DNA from 3 places in the Neobacillus sp. D3-1R genome. Region 1 is predicted to be linked to each of the others. Evidence: riboswitches for the same ligand, from Rfam matches in the RefSeq annotation. Region 1 holds a riboswitch; each other region holds the start of a gene.

Region 1 (10,445 bases):
CTTCTTCAACTGACATCTTTTTCTTTGTTTTAATCAAACAATTCACAAGTAGTTGTGCAGCTTCTCCTCTTGATAGGGAGGCATTTGCTTTTCCTGTGACAGCAAGGCCCCTTTCTTTTGCGAGTTGGTAGATCAATTTTGTGAATTCATCTTTTAACTCTTCGCCTAACGTATAACGGAAAAAGACTTTTAAGAATTGACTTTCGCTCATAGCAGCCTCTGGCTTTAATACTTTCTCTGTTGCAAACCCTTTAATGATTCCTTTTTCAAGAGCCCAAACAAATGCATCCGACCAAGCTTGATTTGGTTTGTAATCTTTATAAATAGTTGGGTCGACTAATGCACCAAATTTCACCCAGTTTGAAAGATCGGAAATGAATTCTTCAGAAACATTTCCTGGTGTCATATATTCGGACAAGCCATCTGGTTGACCTTGATAATCAACTAATAGATGGAACATATTTGGATACAGTTTATAATCGACATTTTTTCGATTCTGTAAGGCATCCTTCCAAAGTTCAAACTCCGTTACTGGTACTTGTACATCTTTACCACCTTGAATAAGGAGTAAAGGTATCTCTTGATTTTTTGCCAGTTCAGTAGGTTGATAGTCTCGTAAATCATACCACCAATAAGGATTACCTAGCAGGAAGTTTGGTGGAAGGTGATCTTTCGAATAGGTAGGATCATTAATTAACGCTACCTGTTGCCGGATAAGTTCCACATTGGCTTCAAGAGCTTGAATTTGCTCAGCAGGTGTTCCCATATCTTTCATTCTTTTTAAAATTTGTTCCATTTGCCATAAATACAATTCATGAAATTTGCTAGCATTTCCGGCAATGCCGACAGCCCCTTTGATATCATGGGTTTTGTCATCATTTAAGATAAGGGGGAGGGCATAGGCACCCTGACTATGACCGACAACATATATATTTTTTGTATCAATCTCGGACATGTTTTTCAATGCTGTTACCGCTAAATTAGCATCCATTACGGTCTCTTCTTGTATAGAAAAATTTGGAGTGGAACTAACCTTTAAGGGGTGAGTGTTGGTTCTTTTGTCATAACGAAGAACCGCAATCCCTTTATTGGCAAGACCTACTGCGATATCTCTAAACGGTTTAAAGGCATATGCCGTTTCATCCATATCATTTGGACCAGAGCCATGAACTAACACCACCACAGGGAAAGGTCCTTCTCCTTTAGGGACCGTTAAAACCCCTGGTAAAGCGAAAGTTCCTTCACCAATCACTACTTGTTTTTCAGTATAATTTTCAGTATGTTGATAGGAAGGATTTAAAAAGTGATTTGGCGGATAAACTTGATTGACATTCAAATCATCTAATTGCCCTACATGGTTAAATAATAAAACCACTTCCAATGGACCTTTTTCCGTTGTAAAAAGATAAGGTACCTTCGTATGTACTCCGTTAAAAGTGATATCCCCTTGCTTCATATCGATCACTTTCCCGTATGGGGCACTAATACTAGCCCAAATGACAGATAGCGACTCCTTTGTAACCAATGGCTGCAGATTGGTACTTAGCATGGCATAAGCCTGATCCCACTTATTTTCTTTCGTAAAAGAAATGAACTGATCCCCAAGCTTATGAAACTCTACTTCCTTTGTTAAATCCTCTGCATGAACAAGGTATGATGAAACTGGAAAGTTAGCACCAATAGTAGTGAAGCCGATGGACCCTGCTAATACCATTTTTCCAAGTGATTTAGAAAAAATATTCATTTATCTTTCCTCCTAAACTAAATAACTACTTATAATACGGATGAAATAAGGAAATGGTTCATTTTGGAAATATTTAATATAAACATTTTTAAACCTCACATTTTTTTATGAATTATTGTCAAAAAACGAAAAAAGAAGCCGAGGAAATCCCCGGCTCCAAAATCATCAATTGTTATAGTATTATTGCCTATTATTGAATTAAATCATGCGTGAAAGAATGAAAAAGTGAAACTAAAATTTAAATAGGAAAAAAGAGGGAAATCCATAATTATACAGAATAATATATATTTGCACTATATCTTTAGGAGGAAAGTATGAAAAAGTTATTAACGTATTTTACTAGTTTTATGCTGTTGTTTTCATTTGTTGCAACCTTTGAAAAATCAGTAACTGCAGCTGAGAACAAAGAGATTTGGGAAAAGGAATCTAATAACTCAACTGTAAATGCCACCGTAGTAGATTATGATTATCAGACAACGATAAGAGGTCAAATTTCAGATTTAAATGATTATGATTATTTTAAAGTGAAGGTAAAGCATGGAGTATTAAACATTAAAACGAAAGGTTGGGATAACGTTAAATACCCTATGGGTTTCAAAATGAATATTATAAAACAGGAGGATAACGCTTTTACTTTATACAGTAGTAAAGATGATTTTGGATCATCCATGGTAACTGGGGAGGAAGCTTATTCGATTTCACTTGAAAAGGGAGATTATTACTTAGAAGTACACCCAATGAGTTACCCAGGGGTGAATTATTCTATTTCGATAACAGATCATGAGGATTCGGAATTTGAATTAGAAAATAATAATAGTGAAGCAAAAGCAAATATTATTTCAAAAATTAACCAAAAAACATCTGGATATATTCATTATGGTGATGTGGATTATTTTACTTTCACTTCACCTAGTTCAGCTAAATCTAATATGATTGAACTTTCTTTTATGGAAAATTTACCTGATGGTACGAATTTAGAAATCTATGATAAAGAAGGTTATGAATATACCTATTCAAAATTTGAAGGAAAATCAAGTGATGGAGATCTTAATATCTATTCTATAGATCTTCCTGAAGACACAGATTTCTATATTAAGGTTAGTGGAACTCCCTATATAGGGCCAACTTATTTTTACCAATTTGGTCTGTTTGAAAAGAGCTTTCGTGACCTTGCTCCAAAGCATTGGGCTTATATGGATATCGAAAAGTTAAGTAGCCTTGGAGTCATTAAAGGTATGGCAAATGGAACATTTAAAGCAGAGATGAATGTGAAGCGTTCACAAGCGGCGGTGATGATTGCAAGACAGCTTAAGTTAAATCTCAATAATCGACCAAACCCAAATTTCAAGGATGTACCATCTACGTATTGGGCTTATAAAGAGATTGCTGCTTTAGTGGATGAAGGGATATTACCTAAACAAACAAGATTTAATCCAGATAGCCCATTAACTAGAGAGGGTATGGCACAAATATTAGTTCGTGCTTACCATTTAAAGGACTACACTGAAAAAATAGCTATACCCAAGGACTATACGGATGTTGCTAAAACTAATGCCTATTATCAAGACATTAAAATTATTTCAACTTTAGGTATTACCTCTGGGTACGCAGATGGAAGTTTTAAACCTAAAAAGGCAGTAACAAGAGCTCAATTTTCCGCCTTTATTTCACGTACACTTTTTTACGTAGATAGAGACTTTGTTATAAAGCAAGTATTAAAGCAATAATAAGGAATACTAAAATCCTGATAATATTAAATAATATCTATCTAAAATAAGAAAATGGATGGTGCAAAGGCACCATCCATTTGTAACTATTTAAATAAAGTAACTTTGTAGATTAGATTTTGTTTTGAGACCATCACAGTTCCATTAGGAAGAATCGTATATTCATAGAAATCAGAATCAAGTTGTTTGCTTAATTTCACTTTTCCACTTTTTTCATCTAACACTTTAATAAGCATATTTCCAGAGAATTTATCCACGATGAATAACCCTTTTTGGTGATAGTTAAAATCCCCCATCGCTTTAACTTTCCAATTTAATTTACCTTTTGAAATCGATAATATATTTCCGCCACTTGAAAGAAACACCGTACCAGTGGATGTGACATATTCAATGGAGGTATCTTCTGTCACTTTATATGACCAGAGTGTTTTTCCTTTTTTGTCTAAAGCTTTTAATGTGGAAGTTTCTACATCAATGAAATAATCACTCCATACTTTATTGGAGTAACTAAAAGTTTCTTTAGAGGATAGTACTTTTCCAGCCTTTGATATAGTATAGTTCCAAACTAATTCATCATTTGTACTAGGGAAAACAAGGTTTTGATTTTTATCAAATTGGATTGTACCAAAAATGCTATCACCATTGATGTTAACACTCCAAAGCTTCTTCCCTTTAGGTGAAACAGCATAGAAATTACTTTTACCAAATGGTCCTACACTATCAGTAGGATTACCTGATCCAAAATAAACATTTCCTACTTTATCAATAATAGGAGCTCCTGGACCATAAGGATTGTCTAATTTATATGCCCACGTTAAACCACCTTTTGAGTTCAACTTAGCTAAATAATATTGACTGTTTTTTTCAAAGCCAAAATAGAGATTTCCCTTTGAATCTATCGTTCCCCCTGTTTTATAGGACAAATATGATGTTTTTGGAAGTTTATAAGTCCATAATTTTTTGCCTGAAGAGGAAATAGCGTTAATTTTAGAAGAATCATATAAATATTGATAAACAACTCCATTTGGTGCTGAAGCTAGCTGGGAGCCACAGCGGTCACAATTGACTGGATCTTTAAAAAAAATAGGGAGTTTTGTTGCAGCCGCTTCAGCCGAGATAGAGAAAAACAAGAGAAAGACAAGAGAAAAAAAGAAAAATCTACTAAAACCCTTTTTTGACATCTTCATAAATTACTCCTTCATAAAAAATAGTAAGCACTTTCTTTCGTGCCTATAAAATTATACCATTTTTTACATACTTTTCCATTAAAATCTTTGAAGCGTGCGGTTCTTGTGCTTCATTCGTTGAAGCATGGGGACGGTTCTTATGCTTCATTGATAATAGTAAGTTGAAATTTTCAGGGAGGTGTAGCAATCCCTTATATAGTCATTGGCTCTATTAAAAAGTAATGTTGAGTTTCTATTACAATTAGCAATTAGATAGCTATTTCTTTTCTTGCCATTTAATTATTTCTCAAAAAGAGGACCTCTATTGGACAGTTTGGAGTGAAACCGAAGTCAGGGCCAAATGTATCAAAATACTCTAGGCGAAAAGAAGGGTTTCTTTCAGAAAAAGTACAAACACGGTCACAAAAATGGAGAACATCACGAATCCTGTCCACAGATGATTCTAAATAATGGAAGGAGGTGAAAACGTGCAATTTAGGCATTTTCTTCTATCAGGTCTAATGGTTGGGGCAGCCCTATTATTACCGAACAATGCCTTTGCTGAAAAGAATGATCATAGTGGACAGGAGAATTCTCAAAAAACTTCCGTATTAACTGAGGTATCAGAAAAAATGGAAGAGGTCCAAACTAAAGTTCAGACAAAAGCTGAAAATGCAAAATCTATGAAAAATACACCAGTTGAACCTGCCTCAAAGCCTAAAGCTGAGATAAAGGAGCAGCCGATAAAAGCTTCCTCTCACAAAGCGGCTGAAACTCTCGAAAATTTACCCGAGAAAGCGAAAGGGAACCTTCAATCTGTGATAAAAAAGACTGTAAAAGACATTAAGTCTCCTGGGCTTGAACAAGTTGAAGTGGTAAAGAAGCATGTTAAAGGGGTAATAAAGAATAAAAAAGCTTCCCAAAAGAAAGCTGGAAATTCTACCTTAGATTCTTTACACAACACGGATACAGTTGGAACTAATATTCAAACAGAGGATGTCGTTCAACAGACAAAATCTCAAGGCAAATCCCTTTTGGCATCTCAAAAAGAAAGCAAACCTAAGACTCTTGTATCAGAAGAGGATCATGAGAAAAAGGTTCCAACTAGTAAAAGAGAGGTACCAGAGGCCGATCAAGCACCAACTCCTACCCAACGTACGAACAGTACGGGGGGAACGTCGCATGATCGAGCAGGTCATGGATTGAGCACAGTTAGCTTTTTTGATAAATGGTTCGAATGGAATAAGTTTTATGAAATAGAGCTTATTCAGCCTTTTCTTTCTCGAAAGGCGTTCATGAATAATCAATGGGTTAATGCACCACCTGCACCGCCACCAAAAGAAGCTCCTTTTTATAAAAATGTAAACCGCTGCTAACGCCGCTGGAACATAACCTAAAAGGAGCGAATTAAATCATGAAACATTACTTAAACACAAATAAAGTTGCTAAATCCCTTGTTGTTGCTGGAGCATTATCAATCGGAGTATTAGTTGGAGGACATTTTACGCAAGCTGCTGGTCTTGATAAAGCTAATGTTGAACATAACAATCATGTGAAAACTGAAATTAGCGTAAAAGCAAATGTTAAGGCGAAGCCAATCGTAAAAAACCAAACTGAAGAAACGGTTCAAGCAAAAGATGAAGTGGAAGTAACGGTAGATCTTAAAGAAGAAAAAGTAAGCAAGTCACAGGCTTATTTACATGCCAGTGAAACAGCAAAAAAACATGCTGCACCTAATGCTGCTGTTCATGGAACAAAAGCAGAAGTGGTTACGGATAAAGTAGAAACTGAAGAACCAGTAGTTGTAGAGGAAGAAGCGACAACTCAACAACCTGCAACAGAAGAAGCTGCGGTTGAAGCAGAAGTGACTACTGAACAAGCAGCAGATGTAGAAGCAACTACCGAAACCGAAGAAACAGCGGAAGTTGCTGGTGATGTAGTGGCACAAACAGAAGAAGTAGAAGCAGCTGATGAAGTAGAAGCTGCAACAAATGTTGAAACAGATGCAACAGTAGAAGTAGAAGATAATCAAGCTACCAACGAAGATTCAGAATCTGATTCTGATTCAGAGAAGAAAGTAAACCTTGATACAAATGCCGTTGTAAAAACAAAAGATGATGAAGAAGCAGCTGTTTCTGAAGAAAAAGAGGACGATGCTGAGAAAATAAATCCATCTGCGGCTAACAAGGCGAAATCTCAAGCTAGTGTACATGCAAGTGCAAATGCAAAAGCACATGCTGCAGCAAACTCTGCCGTATTAGCAAGTGAAGTTGTAACGGAAGAGGCTCCTGAGGTAACACCAGAAGTTGAAACAGAAGTTGGGACAGACGTAGCTGTAGAACCAGTAACTGAACAAACTACTGATACAGTAACTGAAGTAACACCAGAAGTAGAGGCAGACGATGCGACTGAAGTAGTAACAGAAGGAACTACTGAAGTAGAAGTTGAGGCACCAACAGAAGAAGAAGCTGCAGTAGAAGCTACAGATGCAGCGGCTGAAGTAACAACACAAGCAGACAATACTGTTGAAGTATCTACAGATGAAGAAACTGCAACATCAGATGGAGTACCAGCACCAACAGAAGAAGAAGCAGCAACAACAGAAGAAGTAACAGCAACAACTGAAGTAGAAACAACAACTGAAGTAGAGACAGCTACAGAAGGTACTGTTGAAGCATCAGATGTAGTTGTTGAAGATGCAACTGAAGAAGTTGTAGCTTTAGACGAAGAAAGCACTGAAGAGGTAAATCCTTCTACAGCTAACAAAGTAAAAGCTCAGGCTAGTGTAAAAGCTAACGTACAAGCAACAACTCATGCAGCTGCAAACTCTGCAGTATTAGCTAAGGCTGAAGTAACAGAAGAAGTTACAGCAGAACCAACAACTGAAGAAAAAGCTGTTGATACTATTACTACACAAGAATAATTCAACCTTGTGTAAAGAGAAGAAACCGAGGAATAACGTCCTCGGTTTTTCTTTTTCAAAAATAACAAAAAAAGTCCTTCCTTAAAAGAAAGGAAGGAAATAAATTTTGGGCTTACCAACCCTATATTAATAAGAAAATAAAACGATACAAAATAATACTTCAAAATCCCTGCTAGTCCTTTTCGTACGATCATTCCTATAGGACTCATAAAAGGACCTTCCTTATATAAATGAAAGTAAGGAATAAAGTAGGCTTACCAGACCTACTATATGAATACGTCGCACCACTCCAATATTTGAGGATAAAAGAGTTTTGTAATATAAATGATATATTTGAAATATAAAAACTATCCCCATAAAACAGTTTGAAAGTTTTATTTTAGATAATAAAAAACCATTGTCATATTTTGTTAGACAACTATATAATGAAATAAACTTAATCTTCTTTTATTTACAACGATAACGGCAAACCCAATGAAAGTTGGGGACGCAAAGTCACAGATCTAAGGCTAAATGCTATGATGGCTGGATTACCGAACTGAAAGCAAGTTAGCATGGCCTATCTAACTCCTTTTTTCACGTTATGTTGAAAAGAGGAGTTTTTTATTTTTAAACACCCAAAGGAGGGAAGAGGTAATCTCAAGTAACCTGAAAAAAATCCCATTATCAAAAAGGAGAAATTATGAAAAAGTCACTTTCGATTGTTGTCATTTTAGGAATCATCGTCTCATTCTTACTTCCAACTCCATCTGCGTTTGCCAAAACTTCTTTTATCGATGTTCAAGAACAATTTTGGGCTTCTGCAGAAATTGAATATCTTAAAGATTTTCAAATCATTAACGGCTATCCAGATGGATCATTCAAACCTAACAATACCATTACACGAGCACAAGCTGCGATTATGCTCAAGAGAGCTTTTCAATTAGATACATCATCCGTTGAAAATCCAAATTTTGAGGATGTCAAAACCACTTATCATGCTTATAAGGAAATTGCAGCCGTTGTCGAAGCTGGTTTTATCGAAAAAGGTGAATTTTTCAGACCTAATGATAATTTAACTCGTGGGGAAATGGCTAAAATTTTGGTCAATGCTTATCAGTTAAAAGGTACATACACGCAAGAAATTAAAGATGTATCAACAGACTTATTACCTTATGTCAGTGCCTTAGCTGCAAATGGAATAACGGATATTTATGATGACCAGACCTTTAAACCAAACGATCCAGTGAAAAGAGCCCATTTCTCGGTATTTTTTTCAAGAGCTCTTAACCCTAACTTTAGAGCTGAGTATTCCGTTTTAAAACTGATTCTTCCACAGTTACAATTTGATATGGGTGTCGATGAGGTAAAGCAGCTAATGAAAGATTATACATTAGTAAATGAAACAGAGCTCCCATTCGAATTTACTGATTATCAGCTTACCTACTCAGCCAACGTTTCGGGTTATTCTGAAAATGAACAATTTGTTTTAAGCTTTAAAAATAATCAATTTCATAGTCTACTTATCAATATTGATAATAGGAATCTGAAAAACAAGCCAACAGCAGAACAGTTGGATGCAGAGTTTACTAAGTATTCTACTTTTTACAAGGCTTATGTTGGTTCTCCATTAAAGGTAGACGTAACGACACCGGATCCAATCGTTTTTTATAGTAAATTAGCAACTTACGAAGGTAAATACACTGAGGAATGCAAATTGTACGTTCAAGGCTATGATTTTAGAGAAGATCAAGAAGGTTATATGACTTCATATATGTTTCTTGTTAAGAAAAAATAAATAAGAAAAGAGTCAGGTAAAAACATAGGACGGGTAATGGAATAAGCATCATTTAAAACAAAAAGCTCAGAGCGTATAATCTCTGAGCTTTTTGTTTTTTATTTAGGCTGTTTTCGTATAGTTTGTGGTTTTCGTAAAAATCCCTAAAGCCGGATTTTTACAGGCTCTCTTAAAAAGAGATTAGCTCTTTTCTTCATTTTCTATGAGTTTCAACACCCTATATAGTGAAATGCCTATTTATTAGTTAGAAAAAGCAACAAAGTTTCAGAAAAGAGCCTTTATTTATTTAGTTTATGCCTGTAAATTCAGACTTCTCTTCAATAACTGGACTATTTAATAAAGCTGTCACTATCTTAATAGCCGCCTTTTTTCTGTATATAAGCAACAAAGTTATCCATATTTTTTTGTGTGTATCCATTAAATGTTGTTATAATTTCCATGTTAATCGTGTAAGAACCATATGTTAAGGATTTTTTAGTAGGATCCTTCTTTGTTGAGAAATTATATATTTCATTCATTAATGTTGATACATCTTCTTTTATCCCAAATTGAATCAGTGTTTGGCTAACTAGTTCGATAGATGGTTGATAAGTTGGAGTTAAGTTGCCTATAAATAACTGATCACCAGTATTTTCAATGGTTATACGTGGAGAAAAAGGCATTCCTTCCACCATAGCTTTTGATCGTGCAGTGATAACCCCATTCGATGATTTTTCTAGTGTAAATTCTTTCTCCTGAAATAAAGGTAATAACGCATTAAATAGAGCATCCCCTCTTAATTCATCTTTCCCTATTTCACTAGCCATAATGTTAAACTTCAGACGGTCCATCTTGGCAAAAAAGGCACTAACATGGGCACGTTTTAATCCATCTTGGCCACCAAAATCTATATATTTATCCTCACTTACACCTTTACCGGCTGTAATATGATTTTCATACATCCAATCGATTACATCTTTATCAGAACCGGTTAACCCTCTCGATTTAAAAAATGCCTTCGCGAGTTCTAATCTAGTAAACACTTTATTTTTATGAGAAATATCAGTATGACCGGGCAATAACACACCGCTCTTTTTTAAATAGTCATAATGAGCATTGGACCATTGAG
Region 2 (10,445 bases), 170 kb from region 1:
GAACGCAAAGGGCATCGTTTGGACCCCAAGCTTTTGAATGTATTCCTCAGAATCGTCTATCAGCTCATCTAGAATCGGTGAAAAGACTCTATTTGTTTCTCCGGGCGAATATTGCATCACATCCGCGAGTTCAATCATTTTTTGAAACGTAAAGATGGCGGCCACAAGCTCGTATAGCAGCTTCCACTCTTTTTCAAGGGGAGCGGACGCCCGAATTCTAAGTTTGTAAACGTGAAAAAGTTCTGGCAGCACATACTGATTTTTAATTTTACTAGGCGTCAGGATGGTTTCAAAGCTTTCATTAAAAGCCTCCAGCCAACGGTCATAGTTTGGCTGTAACGTTCCACTCGCCTTTAACAGGTCCTTCGCACGCTGGATCCCCCATTTGGCGGTGGCACTTTTGGTTTTCAATGGCTCGCGCCAATTTTCAATCCATTCGGACACACTGCCAATTTTGGCATAAGCAGCAAAGAAAACAGCGAGTTTATGTCGGCACAGCCCCATAATAGGGCAGCCGCAATCGCTCATTTCAAAAAAAGACAAGTCAATCCGTACTTTGACAGGTGTTACATCCTGCACGGAGGCATATACTTGATCATTTTCAAACTTCAGCTGATAAACGAGACCCTGTCGATAAAGAAGCATCCCTTTTTGCACCATCTTGGCGTTCTCTTCCACATCCGGCTGCAGCATCGAACGCAACGTCTCCGACACATACTTCAGCCCTTGCTCGACAGCACTAGGCAAAGTCCCCATTGAATAGGACCTCCTTCTATATAGATAGCAGCGCATCGCCGCAATTTTTTAAAAAAGCATATTCTTTTATTATACCCAAAAAATGGGCTGGGGGCATCAAGGGAAGACAAATTCTTGGGAGTGTCCGATAAACGTGGTGAAGCTGTCCGATAAATGATTGCGAGTGTCCAATAAATGTTGAAATGTGTCCGAAAACGCTAGAATTGTGTCCGAAAAGGTACACAGTTCTAAAATTTTATTTTTAAAGAGAAGGAGTTATGTACATTTATAGTGAAATCTACTTAAAAAGGAGGTTTAATAACAATGAAATTCCGCGCCAAGCCGGTTAAAATGCTAGTTTATGACGCTTTATCAAGGCGAGTTGTCCCACATCATCCCAAAATAAGCAATATAAAAGAACGTTATGCAAATGAATACTCAGGTTTTAAAGGTGAACAAAGTTTAGAGTACTATCTAGAGCCTCTTTCTGAAAAAAGGTATCATTTCCTTCATGGTATTCGCCTCGCAAACGGTCCACGCTTTTTCCAACTAGACACGGTATTACTTTCTTCTTACTTTATCCTCAATATTGAAACGAAAAATTACACTGGCAGCATCTACTTAGATGCTAATTTTAAGCAAGTTATTCAAGAGAAGGGCAATCAAAAAAAGTCCCTGCAAGACCCGGTATCTCAGGTTTCGAGGCAGGTATGGGAGCTTCAAAAGTGGTTGAAATCACACCGATATCCTGATATCCCCATCATTTCACTTTCCGTATTTACGAACCCCAATTGTATCCTTATTAATTCCACAGGGAACAAAAAAATTTACGAAGACGTTTCTAAGCCGGGCAATATTGTTGAACGTGTAAAAAGGCTGGAAGAGCTTTATCACACAGAAAAAATGGATCAGAAAACAACCGGAAAGCTTTTTCGGCTTCTGGTAAAAAGTCACACCCCGCCGAGCAGGAGTTCCATTCTTGCCAAATACGGGATTAAAGAAAGTGATATTCAAACGGGTGTGCAATGTCCAACATGTTATAAAATTCCGATGCAGTACCACTACGGAGAATGGATATGTTCGGCTTGTGGTACAAAGTCAAAAAATGCTCATGTGCAAGCCATCCGCGATTATTTTCTTCTCATCAAACCTACCATTACCAATGCCGAGCTTCGGCAATTTCTCCATATTTCCCATGAAAAAACTGCGCAAAGAATATTAAAGGCTTTAAAGTTACCTTTTTCTGGAGAAAGGAAGGCGCGGGTTTATTATGAATGGGGGGATGGTTGATCCCCTTTTTGTGCGACGGGCAGTCGCATAGGACCCTGACATTGTCAGGGTCCTCCACTTCGTTTCTGGACAGAGACGACACTTCGGTGTAACGACTGAATGAGAGAAATGAAGTTGTATTTCAGATGGTGAAAGTCCATCCTCGAGGAGGCTGACCTAGCTCGAGAAGCTTAATCTAGGGCAATATCGTGAGGTATTGTCTGAAGGAGATGCGGAAAGTCGAGAGACCCGTAGGCGAAAAGGCAGACCCTAATACAATAAGTGTGAAGCACGGCGGCGGGATAAGTTGGTGACTCTTCGAAAAGTGAGGAAACCCTCTAAAAAGACATTTCCCTAAGAAGTCAGAGCTGGGATATGTGGCTTATAACGTGATGGTGCAGGGTATGTTTTGAAGGAATTTGCGATGACCCCGTGAGATCTCTACCTTACCGAACAGGCAGGGTTCTAGTCTATAAGGATACTCCGAAGTGACGAAGAACGGGTAGAGAAGTCAGACATTCTCGTAGTACGGAAGTAGTTCAATGACCATAACATTGAATGAACGGAAGGGGAATGACCTATGGCTCCAAGTCATGGATGTGATGTAATGCCAACAATCATGTTACTGCGGTAAAACCGTTTGAATGTACATCAAGGAAGGACGTGGAATAAGCAATGAATCAAGAGTGGAAATTTAAACTACATAGCGTCTATGGACAGCTATTATTTGACCGTAAACTTACAGAAAGTTTTCTACAAGTAAAAGCTAATCAAGGTGCGGGCGGAGTAGATGGCGAAACGATTAAAAGTTATGAATCTAGACTAGAGGAAAATATATTCTCTCTCCTAGACAAGCTTCGAAACAAAGAATATCAACCTCTACCAGTCAGAAGAGTATATATTCCAAAGAAGGATGGTAAGAAACGTCCATTAGGAATACCGACTATTGAAGACAGAGTTGTGCAACAGAGTGTGGTTAATGTACTTCAGCCTAAATTTGAAGACCAACTGTTTCACAATTGGTCAGTTGGGTACCGTCCAAATCGAGGTGTAAAGAGAGCATTACAGATAATCCTTTGGAATATAGAACAAGGATATAATCATATCTATGATTGTGACATTAAAGGATTCTTTGACAATATTCCACATACAAAGCTCATTTCAGTCTTGAAGAAATACATATCGGACCGTACGGTCCTGAAAATGATTGAACAATGGCTAAAAGCGGGATATATGGAGGAAGGGAAAAGAATACATTCTGACTATGGTACTCCACAAGGCGGAGTGATTTCACCACTTCTTGCGAATGTTTACCTTAATGAAATGGATTGGGAATGGGATTTACATGGGATTAGATTTGTAAGATACGCAGATGATTTTCTTCTTTTTGCAAAGTCGAAAGAAGATATACAGAAAGCAGCCTCTCTAACAAAAAGTAAGTTAACAGAATTGGGATTAGAAATATCCAAGGAGAAGACGAAAGTCGTTGACTTTCAAAAGGATAACTTCGATTTTCTAGGTTTTACTTTTCACCATTGGAGAGAAGGAAAGAAAGATAAGAAGCCTGTATATCACGTCACACCAAAAGAAGAATCCATAAAAGACTTTCGCTTTAAAATAAAAGAGAAAACACGTAAAACATTAACCTTAAATAAAGAAGAATGGGTAAATCGTGTTAATCCAATCATTAGAGGGAAGGTTAACTACTATATTTCGATTATAAAAGCTATTAAGGAAAATGAAGAATTAGGGATTAAAAGTCACTGCATCACAAGATGGGTTCGAAGAACCTTACAATCGTTGGACGGATATATAAGAAGGAGACTTCGAGTTGCATTCATCCATAAACATCCCTCTCAAAGGAAGGGGATGAAGATGCAGTCATTGTGGAACAACGCATTCTTTCTCAAAATAAAATTAATTCCCTCATATTGGCTTTACCTTAACAAAGCTTATGGATACACGGAAGAACAATATTTAAGTGATTCGACTAGAAAATCCAAAAGGAAATTACAAAGTAGAATTCAAAGAGCAAAAGCAAAAGGTGAGAAGTACTATACTCCTCACCGACTCCAAAAGATGCAAAATGCCTGGAATGCATCCTCTTGACAAAGATTGTAAACAATACGCCATATTGGTAAGCCGTATGCCTTAATAGGGCACGTACGGTTTGATAAGGGGGAAGCCTTGAGAAAGGTTTCCCTACTTTATTGAGTGTGTGTCCGATAAACTCTTTGAGGTGTCCGTTAAACATTGTCAACCTGTCCGATAAATTTTAAAAAGTGTCCGATAAAGTAGAATGACGTGTCCGATAAATCGAAAATCAATATCAAGAATAGGGATTTAGTGCCGTATTCTGAAAAAAATCTTATTTTGAAATGGGGAAAAAGGCCTGTTTTCTGAAAACTTTGTCGAATTTTATATACAAGGAATACGAAGGGGAGTAAAATTTAGGTAACAATTTAAAATCCGAAAGGGCAAACCTGGAGAAATTCAGGGACGCAAAACTAAAGGGGCTTCGGTTATGAACATAACCATGCCAGCCAGCTGCCGAAGATCGACCGGTTTATGCTAGTCTTCGGAGTAGCTTTTTTTGTTGGATTTTAATTTGGAAAACCATTTTAAAAACCAGGGGGACTAGAAATGAAAAAGATCATTGTAACAACGGTTTTGGCATTATCGTTTAGTGTTGGAACACAAGCCTTTGCAGCAGAGACGGGAACTTCTACAGACACTAGCACAGTTACGGAAACAAGTGCAACAGAAGGACAAACTAGCACAGACGCAACTACAAGCACAGATACGACTTCAGGTACAGATGTAACTTCAAGCACGGATCCATCCACAAGTACAGATACAACGACTAGCACAGATGCAACAACCTCAACGGATACAACAACTTCTACAGATGACCAAGCAACAGACGGAGCAACTTCTACAGAAGGACAACCTTCAGATACAACAACGACAACGGAAGAAACGACTCCAACGACGGATGCGGGTACTACACCAGATTCATTTTTATACACATTTGACCTTTTAATGGAAGACTTAAAGCTTCTTGTAACATTCGACCCTGAGAAGGAAGCGGACCTACTTTTACAATTTGCACAAGAACGTTTAGCCGAAGCACAAACGATGACAGAGGCGGAAAAAACAGAATACGTTCAAAAGGCCGTAACTGATTATTTAGCCCTTCTTGACCAAGCGGGAGAAAAGGTATCAGAAGTGATAACAGATCCGGAATCATCAGAAGAAGTGAAGGACGAGCTAACTGGTGAGTTAGAGGAAACAACTGACGTAACGGACGAAGTAGTGGATCAGCTTGAACCTGAACAACAAGAAGAAGTAGCTGCGAAAACAGACCAAGCTTATTTAGTAGCCCAATCTGTAGCAGGTCTTGATACAGAAGTAGTAAAAACTCTAAGAGAGCAAGAGTTTGGATACGGGGAAATTGCGAAAGTTATCTCTTTGGCTACCATTAGTGGTAAGTCGATTGAAGAGGTTGCTAGTTTACTAGATGAGTCTGGTTTTGGCGGGGCAATGAAGGAGCTTGGTGTGAATGTTCATCAAGTGAAGCAGCAAAAAGTGGCTCAACAAATTGGTGGAATTGAAGCAGCGATTGAAGCGGCAAAAGAGAGTGGCGACGAAAAGACGATTGCAAAGCTAGAGAGAAAGCTTAAAGGCCTAAACAAGCAGAATGAGAAATTCCTAGCAAAAGCGGGTGCTCCTAAGACTGAGGAAGCAACAGAAGGCGATGACACAGAAGGTACGACAGAAACATCTGAACAATCAGCAACTGAAGGAACAACTGAACAATCAGCAACTGAAGGAACAACTGAGCAAACAACTGAAGCAACAACAGACCAAGCAACTGATTCAACAACAGAAGAAAGTGCAGAAACTACTGTTGTAGCTTCTGCTGAAAAGACAGTAACAACAATTTCTGCAAAAGAAAGCAAGAAAAAAGAAGTAATCCAGGTAGCAGCGGCAACATCTAAGAAAGCGGAAGCTACTTCAAAAGCAACAGAAAAGAAAGCTGCAGCTGCAACCAAAAAGGAACAATCTAAAGGCCAAGCGAAAAAAGAAGAAGTGAAAAAAGAAAATAAACAAGAAGAACAAGTGACAGAGGAAGAAGCAGAGGAAGTAGAAGTGGTTGAAGCTGAAACAGAAACGAAAGTAACCGAACCTACTGAATCAGAAGCTGAAAAATCCGAAGAACCAGCTAAAGAAGAATCAAAAGGCAATGGCAAAAGTGAAGAAAACAAAGGTCACGGTAAATCAGAAGAGAAAAAAGGTAAAAAATAATGAATTGGAGTGGGGTCCTCGGACCTCACTCTTTTTTAATAAAAAATTTGTCGGAAAAATAATTTAGTAAAAAAGAACTATTTTCCAAAAAAGAACGCATCTTTTTCCATTTACTGGCGTCTAAATTAGTGGTTTGACATAAAACACTATTTGGAGGAATCAACGGATGAAGGGAAAAGGTAAAAAAATTCTACTTACTGGATTAACGGTTGCGTTGTTGAATACACCTTTTTTAATGAATGATGGGATGGTTTGGGCGAAAGAACAGCCGAAACATACACACCCGGAAAAAGTTAAAAATGAATTAACGACCCAACAAGCTATCAAACTGGCAAGCGACTTTGCTAAGGCGTCCGCCTATGTACAGCGCGGCGGTGATTACAAAGCTGGCGAATATAAAACATTTAGTTACAAGGGGAAAACCTATCGTTATTTGGCTAGCTCTATTGATACAAAGAAGGAGCTAGTAAACTACTTAGCAAAAACACTTACTAGAAAAGCAGCGGAACAATTTTTAAAAGACAATGGGATCATTGAATACAAAGGGAAAATGGCTCAGGTAGAAGCGGACGGCGGGTCTTTATTACAGTGGGAAAAAGCAACGGCTAAATATATTAAATCCACGAAAAATACGGAATACTATCAGCTGACGGTTCCGGTTGGAGACACAGGTGTGACAGAGACCTATATGGCAGAGTACCAGTATGTTCAAAAAGTTGGCTGGAGATTAAGCAATGAGCCTTCATTTGAACAAAGTTCCTTAACAGCCGAAGGGGTATTAGACCTTGCGAAAAAATTTGCGCAGGCCTCCAGTTATGTTCAGGCTGGCGGGTCCTACCGTCCAGGTGAGTATCAAACCTTTACGTATGGTGGAAAAACGTATCGCTATCTATCAAGTTCGATCGATACAAGGAACGAATTATTAAATTACTTGAAACATTCATTAACCCATACAGCCGCAGAGCAGTTCATTAAATCCCGCGGTATCATTGAATACAATGGAAGATTAGCTCAAATCGAAGCGGATGGCGGCTCCTTATTACAGTGGGATAAAGCAACGGCGAAATTAGTGAAATCTGAGGACAGCAAACAAATCTATCAATTAATCGTACCGGTTGGGAATACCACTGAAAAACAAACCTTTATCGTGGAGCTTCAATTCGTGAAAGAGGTCGGCTGGAGAATTAGTAAGGAACCGGCGCTAGAAACAAATAATGCTTTAACGGATAGCCTTGCCGTAGAGCTCGCCACAAAATTCGCGCAAGCATCCAGCTACGTTCAAGCAGGTGGAACGTATCGTCCAGGTGAATACCAAACTTTTACGTACCAAGGGAAAACGTATCGTTACCTATCAAGTTCAATTGATACAAAAAGCGAGCTATTAGCTTTTTTGAAAAATTCTTTAACCCAAGCGGCAGCAGAATCGTTTATTCAATCCCGCGGCATCATTGAATACAATGGACGATTAGCTCAAGTGGAAGCAGACGGCGGATCTTTACTAAGATGGGATAAAGCAACGGCTCAATTAACTAAAAATGAAAATAACACTCTAACATACCTACTCACGATTCCGGTAGGAGATACAACGGAAAAGCAGAACTATTTAGTGGAATATCAATATGTGCAAAATATCGGCTGGAGAATCAGTAAAGAGCCATATTGGAACCTAGATATTCCAGGAAATATCAATCCTGCTTTTAATTTTGTTACCCTTTTACTAAAAAATACGGAAACAACCAAACAACTTTTTATAAATCCTAACGACTTTAACGTGGAAGAGTTTAAAAAGGGAATCAAAAAAATAGAGTATGTCAATTTCACAGAGATCGGTAGAAAAAACTCTCAAGTCGAATATATCGTGAAAGTAAAATTTGAACTTGAGAGTTCATACAAAGGAACTCTTGAAAACGGAGAAAACAATCTGTATTTCCTCATCCAGCCTGTAGGGTACATGGATTTTAAAATTGCTGAAATTGGAAGAGTAGAACTTTATTAAGGTGGAAGGGCCAGACTTGTGCTGGCTCTTTTTTTGTGTGTTAAATTTGTTGCGAAATTCTATCAATCTAACAACAAACTTTAGAAAGGTAAACAATGGTTTACTATTCTGTAAATATTGATGAATCTAGTAGAAAAGTCACACTTACAAAAATTTTACATAAATTCTAAAAACTTCGTTACTATTACCCTATGAATCTGTTACAATAGTCTATGGTTCGACATAAAATCCAAACTTTTAACAGGAAAGAGGAGATTGAATGTTACGTAAGTATGGTAAAAAATTAGTAAGTGTTGCTCTAACATCAGCGTTAGCGATGGGAGCATTTGCAGCACCGTTTAGCACAGAATTAGTAAAGGCAGAAACAGAAAATATTAAGGTACAACTTTTAGGAGTAAACGATTTCCACGGACAGCTTGATAGTTCCTCATCTTTTGATAGAGATAAGGACGGAGTAAAAGAGTCCAAAATTGGTGGAGTTGAATATTTAGCTGCTTATTTAAAAGAAGCTGAAAAAACAAATCCAAATACATTATTAATTAATGCTGGTGACATGATCGGGGCTAGCCGACTTGTTTCTGCTGCATTCCAAGATGAGCCAACGGTTGAAGCATTTGAAGCTATGGGCTTTGATATTGGGGTACCAGGAAACCACGAGTTTGATGAAGGTATTGCGGAATTAATGCGTATGGTTAAAGGTGGAGATCACCCAGGTGGTAAAGGCCTAAAAGGCTATGATGGAATGAATTTCCCAATGATTTCTGCAAACGTATATGACAAATCAACAGGCAAATTATTATTTGAACCATATGCAATTAAAGAAGTTGGCGGAGCTAAAATTGGATTTATTGGTGTAACAACCCAAGAAACTCCAGACATCATCGTGGCAACTGGAAACGAAAACTTAGAGGTTCGTGATGAAGCAGAAGCGATTAATACGTATGCAAAAGAATTAAAAGACCAAGGTATTAAAGCAATCGTTGTTATTGCGCATAATCCAACAACGCAAAATGGTAACGATTTAGATTTTGACGCTAGTGCATTCGCTGAAAAAATTGATGATGAAGTAGACGTAATTTTTGCTGCACACAACCATGTAGGTGTAGATAAATTAGTAGACAATAAACTAATTGTCCAAGCTTATTCTTACGGAACAGCATTTGCAGATGTAGATTTAGAAATTGATCCGGTATCAGGGGATATTGTTAACAAAGAAGCTGAAGTTAAAACCGTATTCCAAAGCGATCTTCCAGCTGATCCAGAAATGGCAGCTCTTTTGAAAAAATATCTTGATTTAGTTAAGCCGATTGCAGAAAAAGTAGTAGGTGAATCAACTGGCGACATGAAGGGCTCATATCCTTCTCGTGGTCTTGTTGGAGACCAAGCTGTGGGTAACTTAATTGCTGACGGTATGAAAGCAGAAATGGACGCGGATTTTGCTCTTATGAATGGTGGAGGCGTACGTTATTCCATTGATAAAGGACCAATCACAGTAGGAGATCTTTTTGCTGTTCAACCATTTGCAAATACATTAGTTAAAGTAAGTTTAACTGGTGAGGAATTAAGAACAGTACTTAACAACCAAATTACAAGTAAAGGATTAGACTTCTATATTGGTGGATTTAAGTACACTTGGGATGGAGATACAAACAAAGTAGTGGACATCATGTTCCCAGATGGAACAAAGATTGATGAAAGCAAAGAATACACAGTAGTTGTTAATAACTATATGTATGGAGTTAAGGGTTACCAAATCGCTGAATTTGCAGGTAATAAGTTTGTACAAGGTCCAGAAGATCTTGAAGCAACAACAAATTTTGTAGCATCATTTGACGGCAAGCCAGTTGATTACAAAGCAGAAGGACGTATTTCTGAAGTATTCACTCCATTTACAGATCTTCCAGCAGATCACTGGGCTTCTGATTATGTTTACGACCTACGCGTAAAACAAGTAGTAAAAGGTACAACTGAAGGTACTTTTTTACCACAAAGCAGCTTAACTCGTGCACAATTCGCTTCTTTACTTGTTCGTGGTTTAGGATTAAAAGCTACTGATGCACCTGTTGCATTTACAGATATTGCAAACGCTGATGAAGCAACAAAAGCTGAAATCACAGCTGCATTCCAAAACGGTCTT
Region 3 (10,445 bases), 200 kb from region 1:
AAAATAAAGTATCTAATGAACGTAATAGTGTAGAATCTGAAATAAAAAAGGCAAATGATGAAATTGACCGTATACAGGGTGAACAATCAAAGGTACGAGCAGAAATGAAACGTATCGATATGGCCACTACGGATACGGAAAATAAAATTCAGGAAAAAAACCAACAAATTGATGCTACAAACAAAGAAATTGAACAATTAAAAGTAGAAATTAAAGAATTAGAAGAGCGAATTGCCAAGCGCAATGAACTTTTGAAAGATAGAGCCCGTAACTTCCAAGAAACGGGTGGGATGGTAAGCTACATAGACGTATTAATGGGTGCTCATTCATTTAGTGATTTTATTGATCGGATGAGCGCTGTTGCCACGATTATGGAGGCAGACCAAGATATTTTAAAGAAACACCAAGAAGATAAAGAACTGCTTGAAACAAAGAAAACTGAAGTGCAAGAAAAACTCTCGAATCTTGAAAACATGAAAAAAGATTTAGAACAAATGAGAGTGAAGCTAATTGCTCAAAAAGCTGAAAAAGATAAGTTAATGGCTTCATTAAAGGAACAGGAAAAAGAAGTAGAAGAGTATCTGTTAGAGTCTAAAGAGAAAGAAGAGCTCTTAGCTGCTCAAGCAAGAGCGATTCAAAAGGCAATTCAATTAGAGAAAGCACGTATTGCTGAAATTGAAAGACAAAAACGAGAAGCGGCGAAAAAAGGACAAACCTATACTCCACCTGTTTCTAATGGGAAATTTATTAGACCAGCAAACGGGGTGTATACTTCTGGGTTTGGTGCACGCTGGGGAACCGTTCATTATGGATCTGATATTGCCAATCGCGCGGATGTTCCAATCTGGGCTGCAGCAGATGGGGTCGTTATTCGATCTTATTATTCAAGCAGTTATGGGAATTGTGTATTTATTTCCCACTCCATTGATGGTCAAATCTATACAACCGTCTATGCCCATATGAGTACTCGTATGGTTGGAGAGGGTGCCGTTGTTAGACAAGGTCAGCAAATCGGTATAATGGGTAATACAGGTGATTCTACAGGTCAACATTTACACTTCGAAATCCATAAGGGACCTTGGAATGACGCAAAATCAAATGCTGTAAATCCAGCTAATTATATTCCGTTGTAAAAACACATTTAAACACAACATATTCAAATCGTTAAAAACGAATGGATATGTTGTGTTTTTTTTGGCTCTTTTCTGAAACTTGGTTGCTTTTTGTGACTAATAAAATAGGTATTTCAGCATATAGGGTGATGAACTCATATGAATAATAAGAAAAGAGCTGAGCACTTATTAAGAGAGCCTGTAAAAATCCGGCTTTAGGGATTTTTACGAAAACGAAAAACTATACGAAAACAGCTTTTTTTTAATTTAAAAACGGCTCTAGCTTTTGAATGGCTTCCTGGACTCGTTTTGCATTTTTGGTGTACATTTTTTTAGCACTTTCGGAATTGGTTTCTAATGAAAAAAGTTCAAGGTCAGCCTGACATTTTTTTAACATCGCATTTAATAGTGGACGCTGTTGTGGCGAAGGAACCTGAATCTGATCATCATATAAATCTACGGTTAGTTCGCCGTAGGAGTCAATTTGCCCAAAGAATACATTTTCAACAGTGACATTTAATTTAGCTAATTCTGTATTCAGCCATTCACGGGTTTTTCCTGCCTGTGCCATCGCATCATTATTGATTTGTCCATCCATAATAATCGTTTGCGGTTCTTTTTCAGGAGCCACTACTAATTGAAGGTCTTTTGGTGTTAAGGGTCTGTTTTCCTTTTTTAATAAAACACTAATATCACCTGTTGGCTCTAATACAGCAAATTCAACATCTGCCGCTTTAAACACATTTTGACGACGAAGTAAGGAAGCAAGCTCATCGGTTGAAAATCGCTCTCTTTTTAAATTTTCTTCTTGGATTTTTCCACCTTTAATTAAAACCGTTCCCGAGCCTTCAATGAGATCCCTAAATTTTTTACTCTTAAGAGAGGTAATATCAACAAAGACCGTTACAAATCCAAAAATAAGTATGGAGATGATGCCGTACATAATATGCCTTTCAAGTCCCATAATCACTTCACCGGCAATGCTACCGATTGTAATTCCTGAAACATATTCGAAAAAGGAGATTTCAGAAATTTGTTTTTTTCCAACTATTTTTGTGATTAAAATGAGAAATGCTATAAAAACAAATGTCCGAATTATGATATGGACCGGTTCCGCCACCTATGTCACCTACTTTCATGATTACGAATTTTTATATTGTGGTTCCTCTAATTCCATTTGGGTTACTCTTGCTTGTAGTTCATTTCGAACTTTCTCCATTTCTACCATTACCTCATGGAAAGCTCGCTTGGCACTTTCTTCTTCCGAATTTAAGGCAAGGATGGAGAGTTGTGCTTCAATTCCTTTTAGAGTTGCTACACACTGATTCACATTAGAGGCAATTGTCATAAACATCATCTTCCTTAGAAAAAATATAAATGAAAACAGGGTTGGCAAAATAGCCAACCGAAAGCATTATTGTTTGTATTGTGGTTCTTCTGCTTCAATTTCCTGTAAACGTGGCTCAAGGCTATCGATAATCGCTTGAGTTTGTTTTGCAGCTGTTTGGTATAGTTGTTTTGCTGTTTGGTTGTCAGTTCCTAATGAGAACGTTTCTAAACTAGCTTGGGCACTTTTTAAACCAGCCAGTGTTGTTTTAATTTGAGTTCCAACTGTCATTCTTGATTCCTTCTTTCACTAATTTCTGAAATGCGGTATTACAAAAAGTAGTATTTGCGGTTTTTCCATGTTTATGTTGTAGAAACTTCTGGTACTTTCTAGGTGATTCACAAGGATATGCTATAAACCAAGCATAACTCGTCCTCTTATTTCATATATCTTAATAACCAAGACTATCTCGTATCTTAGATTTAATCCTGCTTTTTACAAGGAAAAAAGAGAAGTTGTGACGAATAGGGAAAGAACAGCTTATGAGATACATGTGGATGAGGAGGACAAGGAATGAACCGTAAGTGGATAGCGATTCTTATGACAGGCTCTTTGATAACAGGAGCTGGCGGTACTTATGCTGGCATGAAATGGTTAGGTAGTGATACGGCTTCAGGTTTTGATAATCAGTCAGGAGAAACACCGTTGATCTCAACAGATGGTAATCAACCAGCAAATTTAGAAAAAGTGGAACAAGCCTATGAATTAATTCTTCAACGTTATGTCGAAAAAGTGGATCAATCTCAATTGGTTGAAGGAGCTATTCAAGGAATGCTTTCGACATTAGATGATCCTTATTCTGTTTATATGAATAAAGAAACAGCTGCTCAATTTAGCCAAGCACTGGACTCATCTTTCGAAGGCATTGGTGCAGAAGTAAGTGAATCAGATGGGAAAATCATTATTGTTTCTCCTTTTAAAAATTCCCCAGCTGAAAAGGCGGGAATTAAACCAAAGGATCAAATTTTAAAAGTAGATGGAACGTCAGTGGAAGGACTCGATTTATACGAAGCCACTTTGAAAATTAAAGGGAAAAAAGGGACAATCGTAAAATTAGAAATTTTACGAGAAGGATTAAAAGATCCAATAACAGTGAATATTAAGCGTGATGAAATTCCACTAGAAACGGTACATTCAGATGTGAAAAATGAAAGTGGAGAGAAGATTGGTTATATTGAAATCACTTCTTTCTCAGAAAATACGGCAAGTGATTTTAAGAAGCAGCTGAAGGATTTAGAAAAAGAGGATATTGAAGGTTTAGTCATCGATGTTAGAGGTAATCCAGGTGGCTTATTATCCAGTGTCGAGGAAATTTTAAAGGAGTTCGTCACAAATGATAAGCCTTATGTGCAAATTGAAACACGAAGCGGCGAGAAGAAGCGTTATTTCTCTTCTTTAAAGAAGGAGAAGGATTATCCAGTTGCTGTCTTAGTGGATAAAGGAAGTGCCTCAGCTTCGGAGATTTTAGCAGGTGCTTTAAAGGAAGCGGAAGGTTATCCATTGATTGGTGAGAACACATTCGGAAAAGGGACTGTTCAGCAAGCCGTTCCGATGGGTGATGGAAGTAACATTAAGCTGACTTTATTTAAGTGGCTCACACCAAATGGAAATTGGATTCATAAACAAGGTATAAAACCAGATATTGAAGTCAAGCAGACAGAAATTTATCATGCCCACCCACTGCAAGTCGAAAAGCCGCTAGAACTGGATATGAACAATGAGAAGGTCAAGAATGCACAATTGATATTGAAGGGATTAGGTTATGCACCAGGCCGTACTGATGGCTATTATAACAACCGAACCGAACTTTCCGTTAAAGCATTCCAACAACAAACTGGCTTAGATGTCACAGGAAAGATCGATAAGAAAACAGCAGCAGCCCTAGAAGCTGAGGTTGTAAAGGAAGTTCGTAACGAAGAAAATGACCTCCAGCTCCAAACTGCTCTAAAATACGTCGCAGCAAAACGGTAAAGCATTACATGGAGAAATGAAGTTTATCCTTCAAAAGCGCCGGGTACAAAACCCTCGGCGCTTTTCCACTTTAAAGCACCGGGGGTCAGACCCCCGGTGCGGTGGTGCGTTAAAGTGCAAACGCCCGCCGATCCCCGTTCATTCCAAACAACCCACCAAAATTCTGCTAAATATCTAGAGTCTATTTTGTAATCTATGATTTCAGGTGATGCCTATCTGCTATTTATTTGGTAAAATAGGTTTAATAGTCTACTAAAGTTAAAAACATACGTTTTTTAGAAAATAGAGTTGATCATTTATAGGAGAGTAGGTGGGTTGATTTTGGTACAGGAGTGGCTATGGGAATTGTTAAGAGCGACAGGAAAAATGTTTTGGAATCCGCTTTTTTATTATTTATTCTTTCTGGCAGCCGTGCTCGGTGTTCTTCGCGTGAAACGAGAGAGACGAAATTTTCACGTTCGGGTACAGGATGCTTATTTTGAGCTGCGGCAGCTTTGGCCATTAGGTATTTGGCTTGGGTTAGGTGCGTCCTTACTTATGCTGGCAGGTGGTATCGTCGTTCCATTAGGAGCAGTGATCCTAGTTGCGCTTTTTACATTTTTATGGAGTCTGACAGGCAGAATGCGCCTCATTTCACCTGTTTATATCGTAGGAACGGCCTTTTTCGCCCTCATTTTTGCGGCTGGAAGAACCTTGCCTATTCCGATTTTCTCCCATACATTTACAGACCTTGATGAAAAAATATATCCATCGTTAGGGATTTTAGTTGCCATCCTTGTTGTGATAGAGGGGATTTTGATCCTGCGTAATGGTTCGGTTGCCACTTCACCAAAGCTCATAAAGAGTAAACGCGGACAATCTGTTGGGATTCATGAGGTGAAGCGCCTTTGGGCCGTGCCGATGTTTCTTCTCCTACCAGGCGATGCAATTACCTTACCTTTCGATTGGTGGCCGGTGTTCAGCATTGGCGGGCATGAGTACTCGCTATTACTTGTCCCATTTGCTGTTGGTTTCCATCAGCAAGTCCAAGCACAGCTACCGAAAGAAGCCATTCAACTGCTTGGAAAACGTATCATCACCTTAGGGGTTCTTACCTTATTACTTGCTTCTATTGGTTATTGGATCCCTCTTGCGACCATTGCGGTGATCGCTTTGGCAATGATCGGAAGAGAAACGTTAACTCTAAGACAAAGACTGTCTGAGGAGAATATGCCATTTTATTTTTCAAAACGAAATCATGGTGTCATGATTCTTGGAATCCTGCCGCAATCTCCCGCGGAAAAAATGGCTCTGCAGGTTGGAGAATTAATTACAAAGGTGAACGGAACTTCAGTTTATAATGAACAAGCCTTTTACGAAGCTCTGCAGCGAAATCGTGCTCATTGTAAACTAGAAGTAATTGATACGAATGGGCAAATTCGTTTTGTCCAACGGGCATTATTTGAAGGGGAGCATCATGAACTCGGTGTGTTATTCGTTGTCGATGAAAAAAAGCGAGGGAATGAAGCGGTATAATAAAAAAACAGCCAATCAAATGGCTGTTTTTTTCTGTTTTAAGAACATCGCTTACCAAGGCGCTTGCGCTTTTCGTATTTTACATCGCCTTCGTTAAAGGCGCTTGATAAAATTGCTCTGGGTGGGTTTCCGAAATTACTTTAATGAATGGATCAACGATATCGGGGTCAAACTGTGTTCCTTTGCATTTGACTAACTCTTCACAGGCATCTTTAAAGCTTTTCACCTTTTGGTATGGACGATTGGTCGTCATCGCATCAAAGCTATCGACAACAGTCAAAATTCTTGCAAGTAATGGGATATTATCACCTTTTAAGTTATCAGGGTAACCTCTACCATCATATCGTTCGTGGTGGTGTCTGATAATCGGCAGACATTGAGACAGTTCTTTGATGGGCTTCACCATCTCTTCTCCCCAAATGACATGCATTTTAATCGTTTCCCATTCTTCATTCGTCAGTTTGGATTGTTTATTCAAGACATCTGTTGGGACTTCTACTTTCCCGATATCATGTAATAAAGCGGCATAACGGACCGTCTTGACTTCATCTTCAGGAAGCCCCAAATTCTTGGCTAACTTTTCTGCATATTCCATAATTCGTTCGGTGTGGGCGTAAGTATACCGATCCTTTGAGTTAATAATCGTTAAGAAGGTTTTGATCGTTTGTAACACATCTTCCTCTTTATTTTCAAAAGTAAAGCTTGTTTTTAATTCATCAATAACAGAGGAGTAAAGATGAACCTTATTTCGACTTGTATATTTTATTTTATAAAGAGCTTGGTCGGCGTGCATGATCAAGCTATCTTTGTGTTCAGCTGTATGCGGGTAGGTGGATACCCCAATGGAAACGGTGACTGTTTTTCCAGGCATATGTTCTTTTCCGCTAAATGGATGATTGGATACTCTTGTTCTAATCTTTTCCGCAATTTCAATGGCTTCGTTTGAATCAATATTAGGAAGGATAATGGCAAATTCTTCGCCGCCATATCGGCAAATCGTACCGATTTTCGGGCAATCTAATGATAATAACATGGCGATTTCTTTTAATAATTGATCTCCTTTTGGATGACCAAATAAATCATTATACGTCTTAAAATAATCTAAATCTAATAGTAGCAATGAAACAAGTTCTTTCGTCTCAACTTGTTCCTTTAAGCTTTCTTGGAAATAGCGATGATTATAAAGACCGGTCAGTTCATCCTTTGTCGATAAATCTCTGAAATGATCAAACATCTTATAATAATTGCGATAGGAAACGCCTAATGCCCACATGATCAAGCTCATGAGCATTAAACCAGTCAGACCTTGCTGCTGGTAGACAGTGACCATCAGTAATCCGAATGACATAATCGTAAAATAGGTTAAAACATTCTTTTTCTCCACAAACACCTGCAATAATTCCTTCGTTGTCCCTCTGCCTGCTATCACTAAATAGGTGACGAGTAGAATAACGTTTAAACAGAAATAAACAACGCTATAGCCTAAAAAAGGGAGGCTTGTGCTTAAATCGAGACCCCCAGTTTCTCCGCCAAGTGCTAAATAAACCTTCAATCCGCATAAGCTTGCAATCGAGTATTGTACCGAGTTAAAGATATGGGATTTGGACTTCTTCGGAATGGAAATACACAGGATGGTACACATAAAGGCTGCGACAGCCAGCATGGCGAATTCTCCGTAAATGGTACTTACTGTGAAAAATAACGGCATCACTAACGCCATGTTTTCCCCAGAAGGGAGGACGATTGGGTTAGTGTCAAAAAAGGCAGCAAGAAAAGCAAAGGTCGTGATAACCACCCAAAGGTGGAGACTGATATCATATGAAAAATGAAAAAATAAGAATAAATAGCCTAGAATACAAGAAACAAAATATATATTTAATGGTATTGCGCTTTTCTTGTCCATCGTACCACCCTAATTAATATGTTTTTTAACCATTGTTTTTTGGATAAAAAGGAACACGCCGATACTAATCACAATATCTCCGAGACTAATAATAATCGGATGTGGATAGGGCGCTTGGAGGTAAAAGATATCTCCTAAAAAGTTAAACAACGTGTGGTCTGAAATCGCAATATGTTTTCCGTATTCACCGGCAAGAAGGGCAGGTAAATCTTCAGGTGCAAGCAAGCCTGCCGCATGCGGATCCACTGGCATTCTTCCGCCATTAGCTACCATCACGATTAAATTCAAAGCCATTCCAATCGCAATATAAATTAACCCTGTAAGGTGACGATTAAAGATGGAAAATATAAATAAGATCAAATAACTGAGTGTGACAGCAAAGAGAAGTGCTTTGGAATAAAAATAGATAACGAGAAATTGCGTTAAAAAGGCAAATATGATTAAATAAGCATTTTTTACTCTCATATCTAAAAATGATTTAAAGTTTCCCCCACGGATCTTCCCAACAACCAACCCAACTAATAAACTATCGATAAACATAAATACCCCCCTTTGAAGAAAAGCCGGGAGAGTATCCCGGCCCAACCCTAAATCTCATACGCTTAACGATTAATCTAATTTATATCCAGAAACAGCAGTCAAAACGAACATGGTAGCAAATAATAAGAACATTATTACTTTATATTTCATTTTTATGAATCTCCCTTTAAATTAAATTTTTAAATATAATAGATGCTTGTCCAAATATTAAAAATCTAGTTTCCAAGTGTGCATGATTGATAATTTCTTTAATTTAAAGAGTAAGGTTTTTAACATAAGCGGCGGCCCCCTTTCGTTATTATTTTTATAATAAGTTCCGGGCGCCTATTGGCAGCTGGCTGGCATTGTATGAATGAATAATACTTAAGCCCCTATAGCTTTGCGTCCTACCTTTTCAGATAGTTTGCCCTTAACTTAATTAATAAGATGAAGTAATCTATAAAACTTCAAAACCCTACCTGGTTTTACGAAAAGACCTAATAAGTTACATAATAGTTCTTTTTATCTAGGACAAAAGTCGCTATAAAATGATAGTAATATTTGTATATGAAAAATATTGTAAAATTTTGTAGGTGAATTACCTAAATTTTTCGACAAATATTGTCATTAAAAAAGACCATTCATGAGAGGGTGCTCCCTCTGGTATGAATGGTCTTCGCTTTATTACATTTCCCGCTTCTGAAACCGAATCCTCGGGTCTATAACGGCATACATAATATCCGCGAACAAGTTACATATGATCACGGCTACCGCCACTAGCATAGTCGTTCCCATAATAAGAGGATAATCCCTCATGAATACAGCGGTTATGGCTAGACGCCCTAGGCCTGGCCATCCAAAAATTTGCTCAATAATAAAGGCTCCGCCCACAATGATTGGCAATTGCATCGCAACAATGGTGATAATCGGTAGCAAAGCATTTCGAAGCGAATGTTTAAAAATAACCTTGAACTCTGAAACTCCTTTTGCACGTGCGGTACGGATATAATCTTGATTAATCACTTCTAACATACTAGAACGGATAAAGCGGGTATTTCCTGCAACCATGCCAAATGAAAGGACTGTGGCAGGCAGGATAAGATGCTTGATTCGATCGACTAAACTAAAATGGTCATACACTTCACGCATTCCGCTGACAGGAACCCAACCTAATTTTAAGCTGAAAAAGAGAATCCCGATTAGAGCAACGAAGAACGCAGGTGAAGAAATTCCAAGATAAGAGTAAAAGGAAAATAGTAAATCAACAAATGAGTTTCGTTTTACAGCCGAATAGACGCCAATAGGAATGGCAATGATTAAGGAAATAACTAAAGCCGTACCGGTAAGCCAAAGGGTAGCTGGAATTCTTTCGACAATCTTATGGAAAACAGGCTGGCCATCTAAAAAGGAATAGCCAAAATTAGCATCCAACAATATCCCTTTGATCCAATTAAAATATTGCATATGGATAGGAACATCTAAACCTAGCCTCTCGAGAACTCGTTCCCGTTGCAGCATAGTTGCTGCATGTGTAGCACCGGGGTCTTCAAATAACGCTAACACGTCCCCGGGGGCTAAGGCCATTAATAAATAAGAAAGAACGGAAATAATAAACAATAGTGGAATAGCTTGAAAAATTCGCCTCACAATATAATTCCTAAGCGCCATTAAAATCCTCCTAAGTCCCAATGAATGATTAAATATTTATTCTCTATTCAGGACTTTATTCCTGCTGGAGTCTGACTTTTCAAAAAATATAAATTTTCCTCTTATCCACAGGATAAATGAAATGAAATTGAAATTTTTAAAAACTTATCAACTATTGTGAATAGTTATCTACAACTAAATCGTGGATAACCTTTGGCTTTATAGTGTTATCCACATCTATCCGCGATTATTTTTCTTGAAAAGTATTATAAGACCAAACTCCTATTGTATTGGTAATATTAACCACTGTTTTGTTTTCATAAATAAGTATTTTGAAAAAGTTAATTATGATATAATTTTGTAAAAATTGGCCAACAAATAGGTGAGATAA

The links. Region 1 has a riboswitch for cyclic di-GMP ahead of ACSBPO_RS20470 (S-layer homology domain-containing protein). Riboswitches for the same ligand answer to the same signal wherever they lie in the genome.
Region 2: another riboswitch for cyclic di-GMP. It lies ahead of ACSBPO_RS21040 (DUF5667 domain-containing protein); the one in region 1 lies ahead of ACSBPO_RS20470 (S-layer homology domain-containing protein).
Region 3: another riboswitch for cyclic di-GMP. It lies ahead of ACSBPO_RS19600 (DUF5317 domain-containing protein); the one in region 1 lies ahead of ACSBPO_RS20470 (S-layer homology domain-containing protein).

Annotation. Positions count from the first base shown of each region.
Region 1 covers NZ_CP197471.1:4,020,471-4,030,915, reverse strand. Annotated here, with positions in the region: gene ACSBPO_RS20495 (alpha/beta fold hydrolase) at 1-1,744, opposite strand, end outside; gene ACSBPO_RS20490 (S-layer homology domain-containing protein) at 2,059-3,471, shown strand; gene ACSBPO_RS20485 (hypothetical protein) at 3,558-4,658, opposite strand; gene ACSBPO_RS20480 (hypothetical protein) at 5,126-6,013, shown strand; gene ACSBPO_RS20475 (hypothetical protein) at 6,052-7,560, shown strand; cyclic di-GMP riboswitch class I at 8,015-8,098, shown strand; gene ACSBPO_RS20470 (S-layer homology domain-containing protein) at 8,243-9,337, shown strand; gene ACSBPO_RS20465 (S-layer homology domain-containing protein) at 9,691-10,445, opposite strand, start outside.
Region 2 covers NZ_CP197471.1:4,192,600-4,203,044, reverse strand. Annotated here, with positions in the region: gene ACSBPO_RS21055 (SWIM zinc finger family protein) at 1-756, opposite strand, end outside; gene ACSBPO_RS21050 (nuclease-related domain-containing protein) at 1,060-2,025, shown strand; gene ltrA (group II intron reverse transcriptase/maturase) at 2,680-4,113, shown strand; cyclic di-GMP riboswitch class I at 4,471-4,559, shown strand; gene ACSBPO_RS21040 (DUF5667 domain-containing protein) at 4,648-6,312, shown strand; gene ACSBPO_RS21035 (DL-endopeptidase inhibitor IseA family protein) at 6,479-8,308, shown strand; gene ACSBPO_RS21030 (5'-nucleotidase C-terminal domain-containing protein) at 8,568-10,445, shown strand, end outside.
Region 3 covers NZ_CP197471.1:3,822,743-3,833,187, reverse strand. Annotated here, with positions in the region: gene ACSBPO_RS19635 (PcsB-like coiled-coil domain-containing protein) at 1-1,133, shown strand, start outside; gene ACSBPO_RS19630 (DUF421 domain-containing protein) at 1,375-2,232, opposite strand; gene ACSBPO_RS19625 (DUF1657 domain-containing protein) at 2,254-2,460, opposite strand; gene ACSBPO_RS19620 (DUF1657 domain-containing protein) at 2,527-2,730, opposite strand; gene ACSBPO_RS19615 (S41 family peptidase) at 3,013-4,470, shown strand; gene ACSBPO_RS19610 (PDZ domain-containing protein) at 4,792-5,985, shown strand; gene ACSBPO_RS19605 (bifunctional diguanylate cyclase/phosphohydrolase) at 6,065-7,888, opposite strand; gene ACSBPO_RS19600 (DUF5317 domain-containing protein) at 7,898-8,428, opposite strand; cyclic di-GMP riboswitch class I at 8,755-8,846, opposite strand; gene ACSBPO_RS19595 (ABC transporter permease) at 9,092-10,075, opposite strand.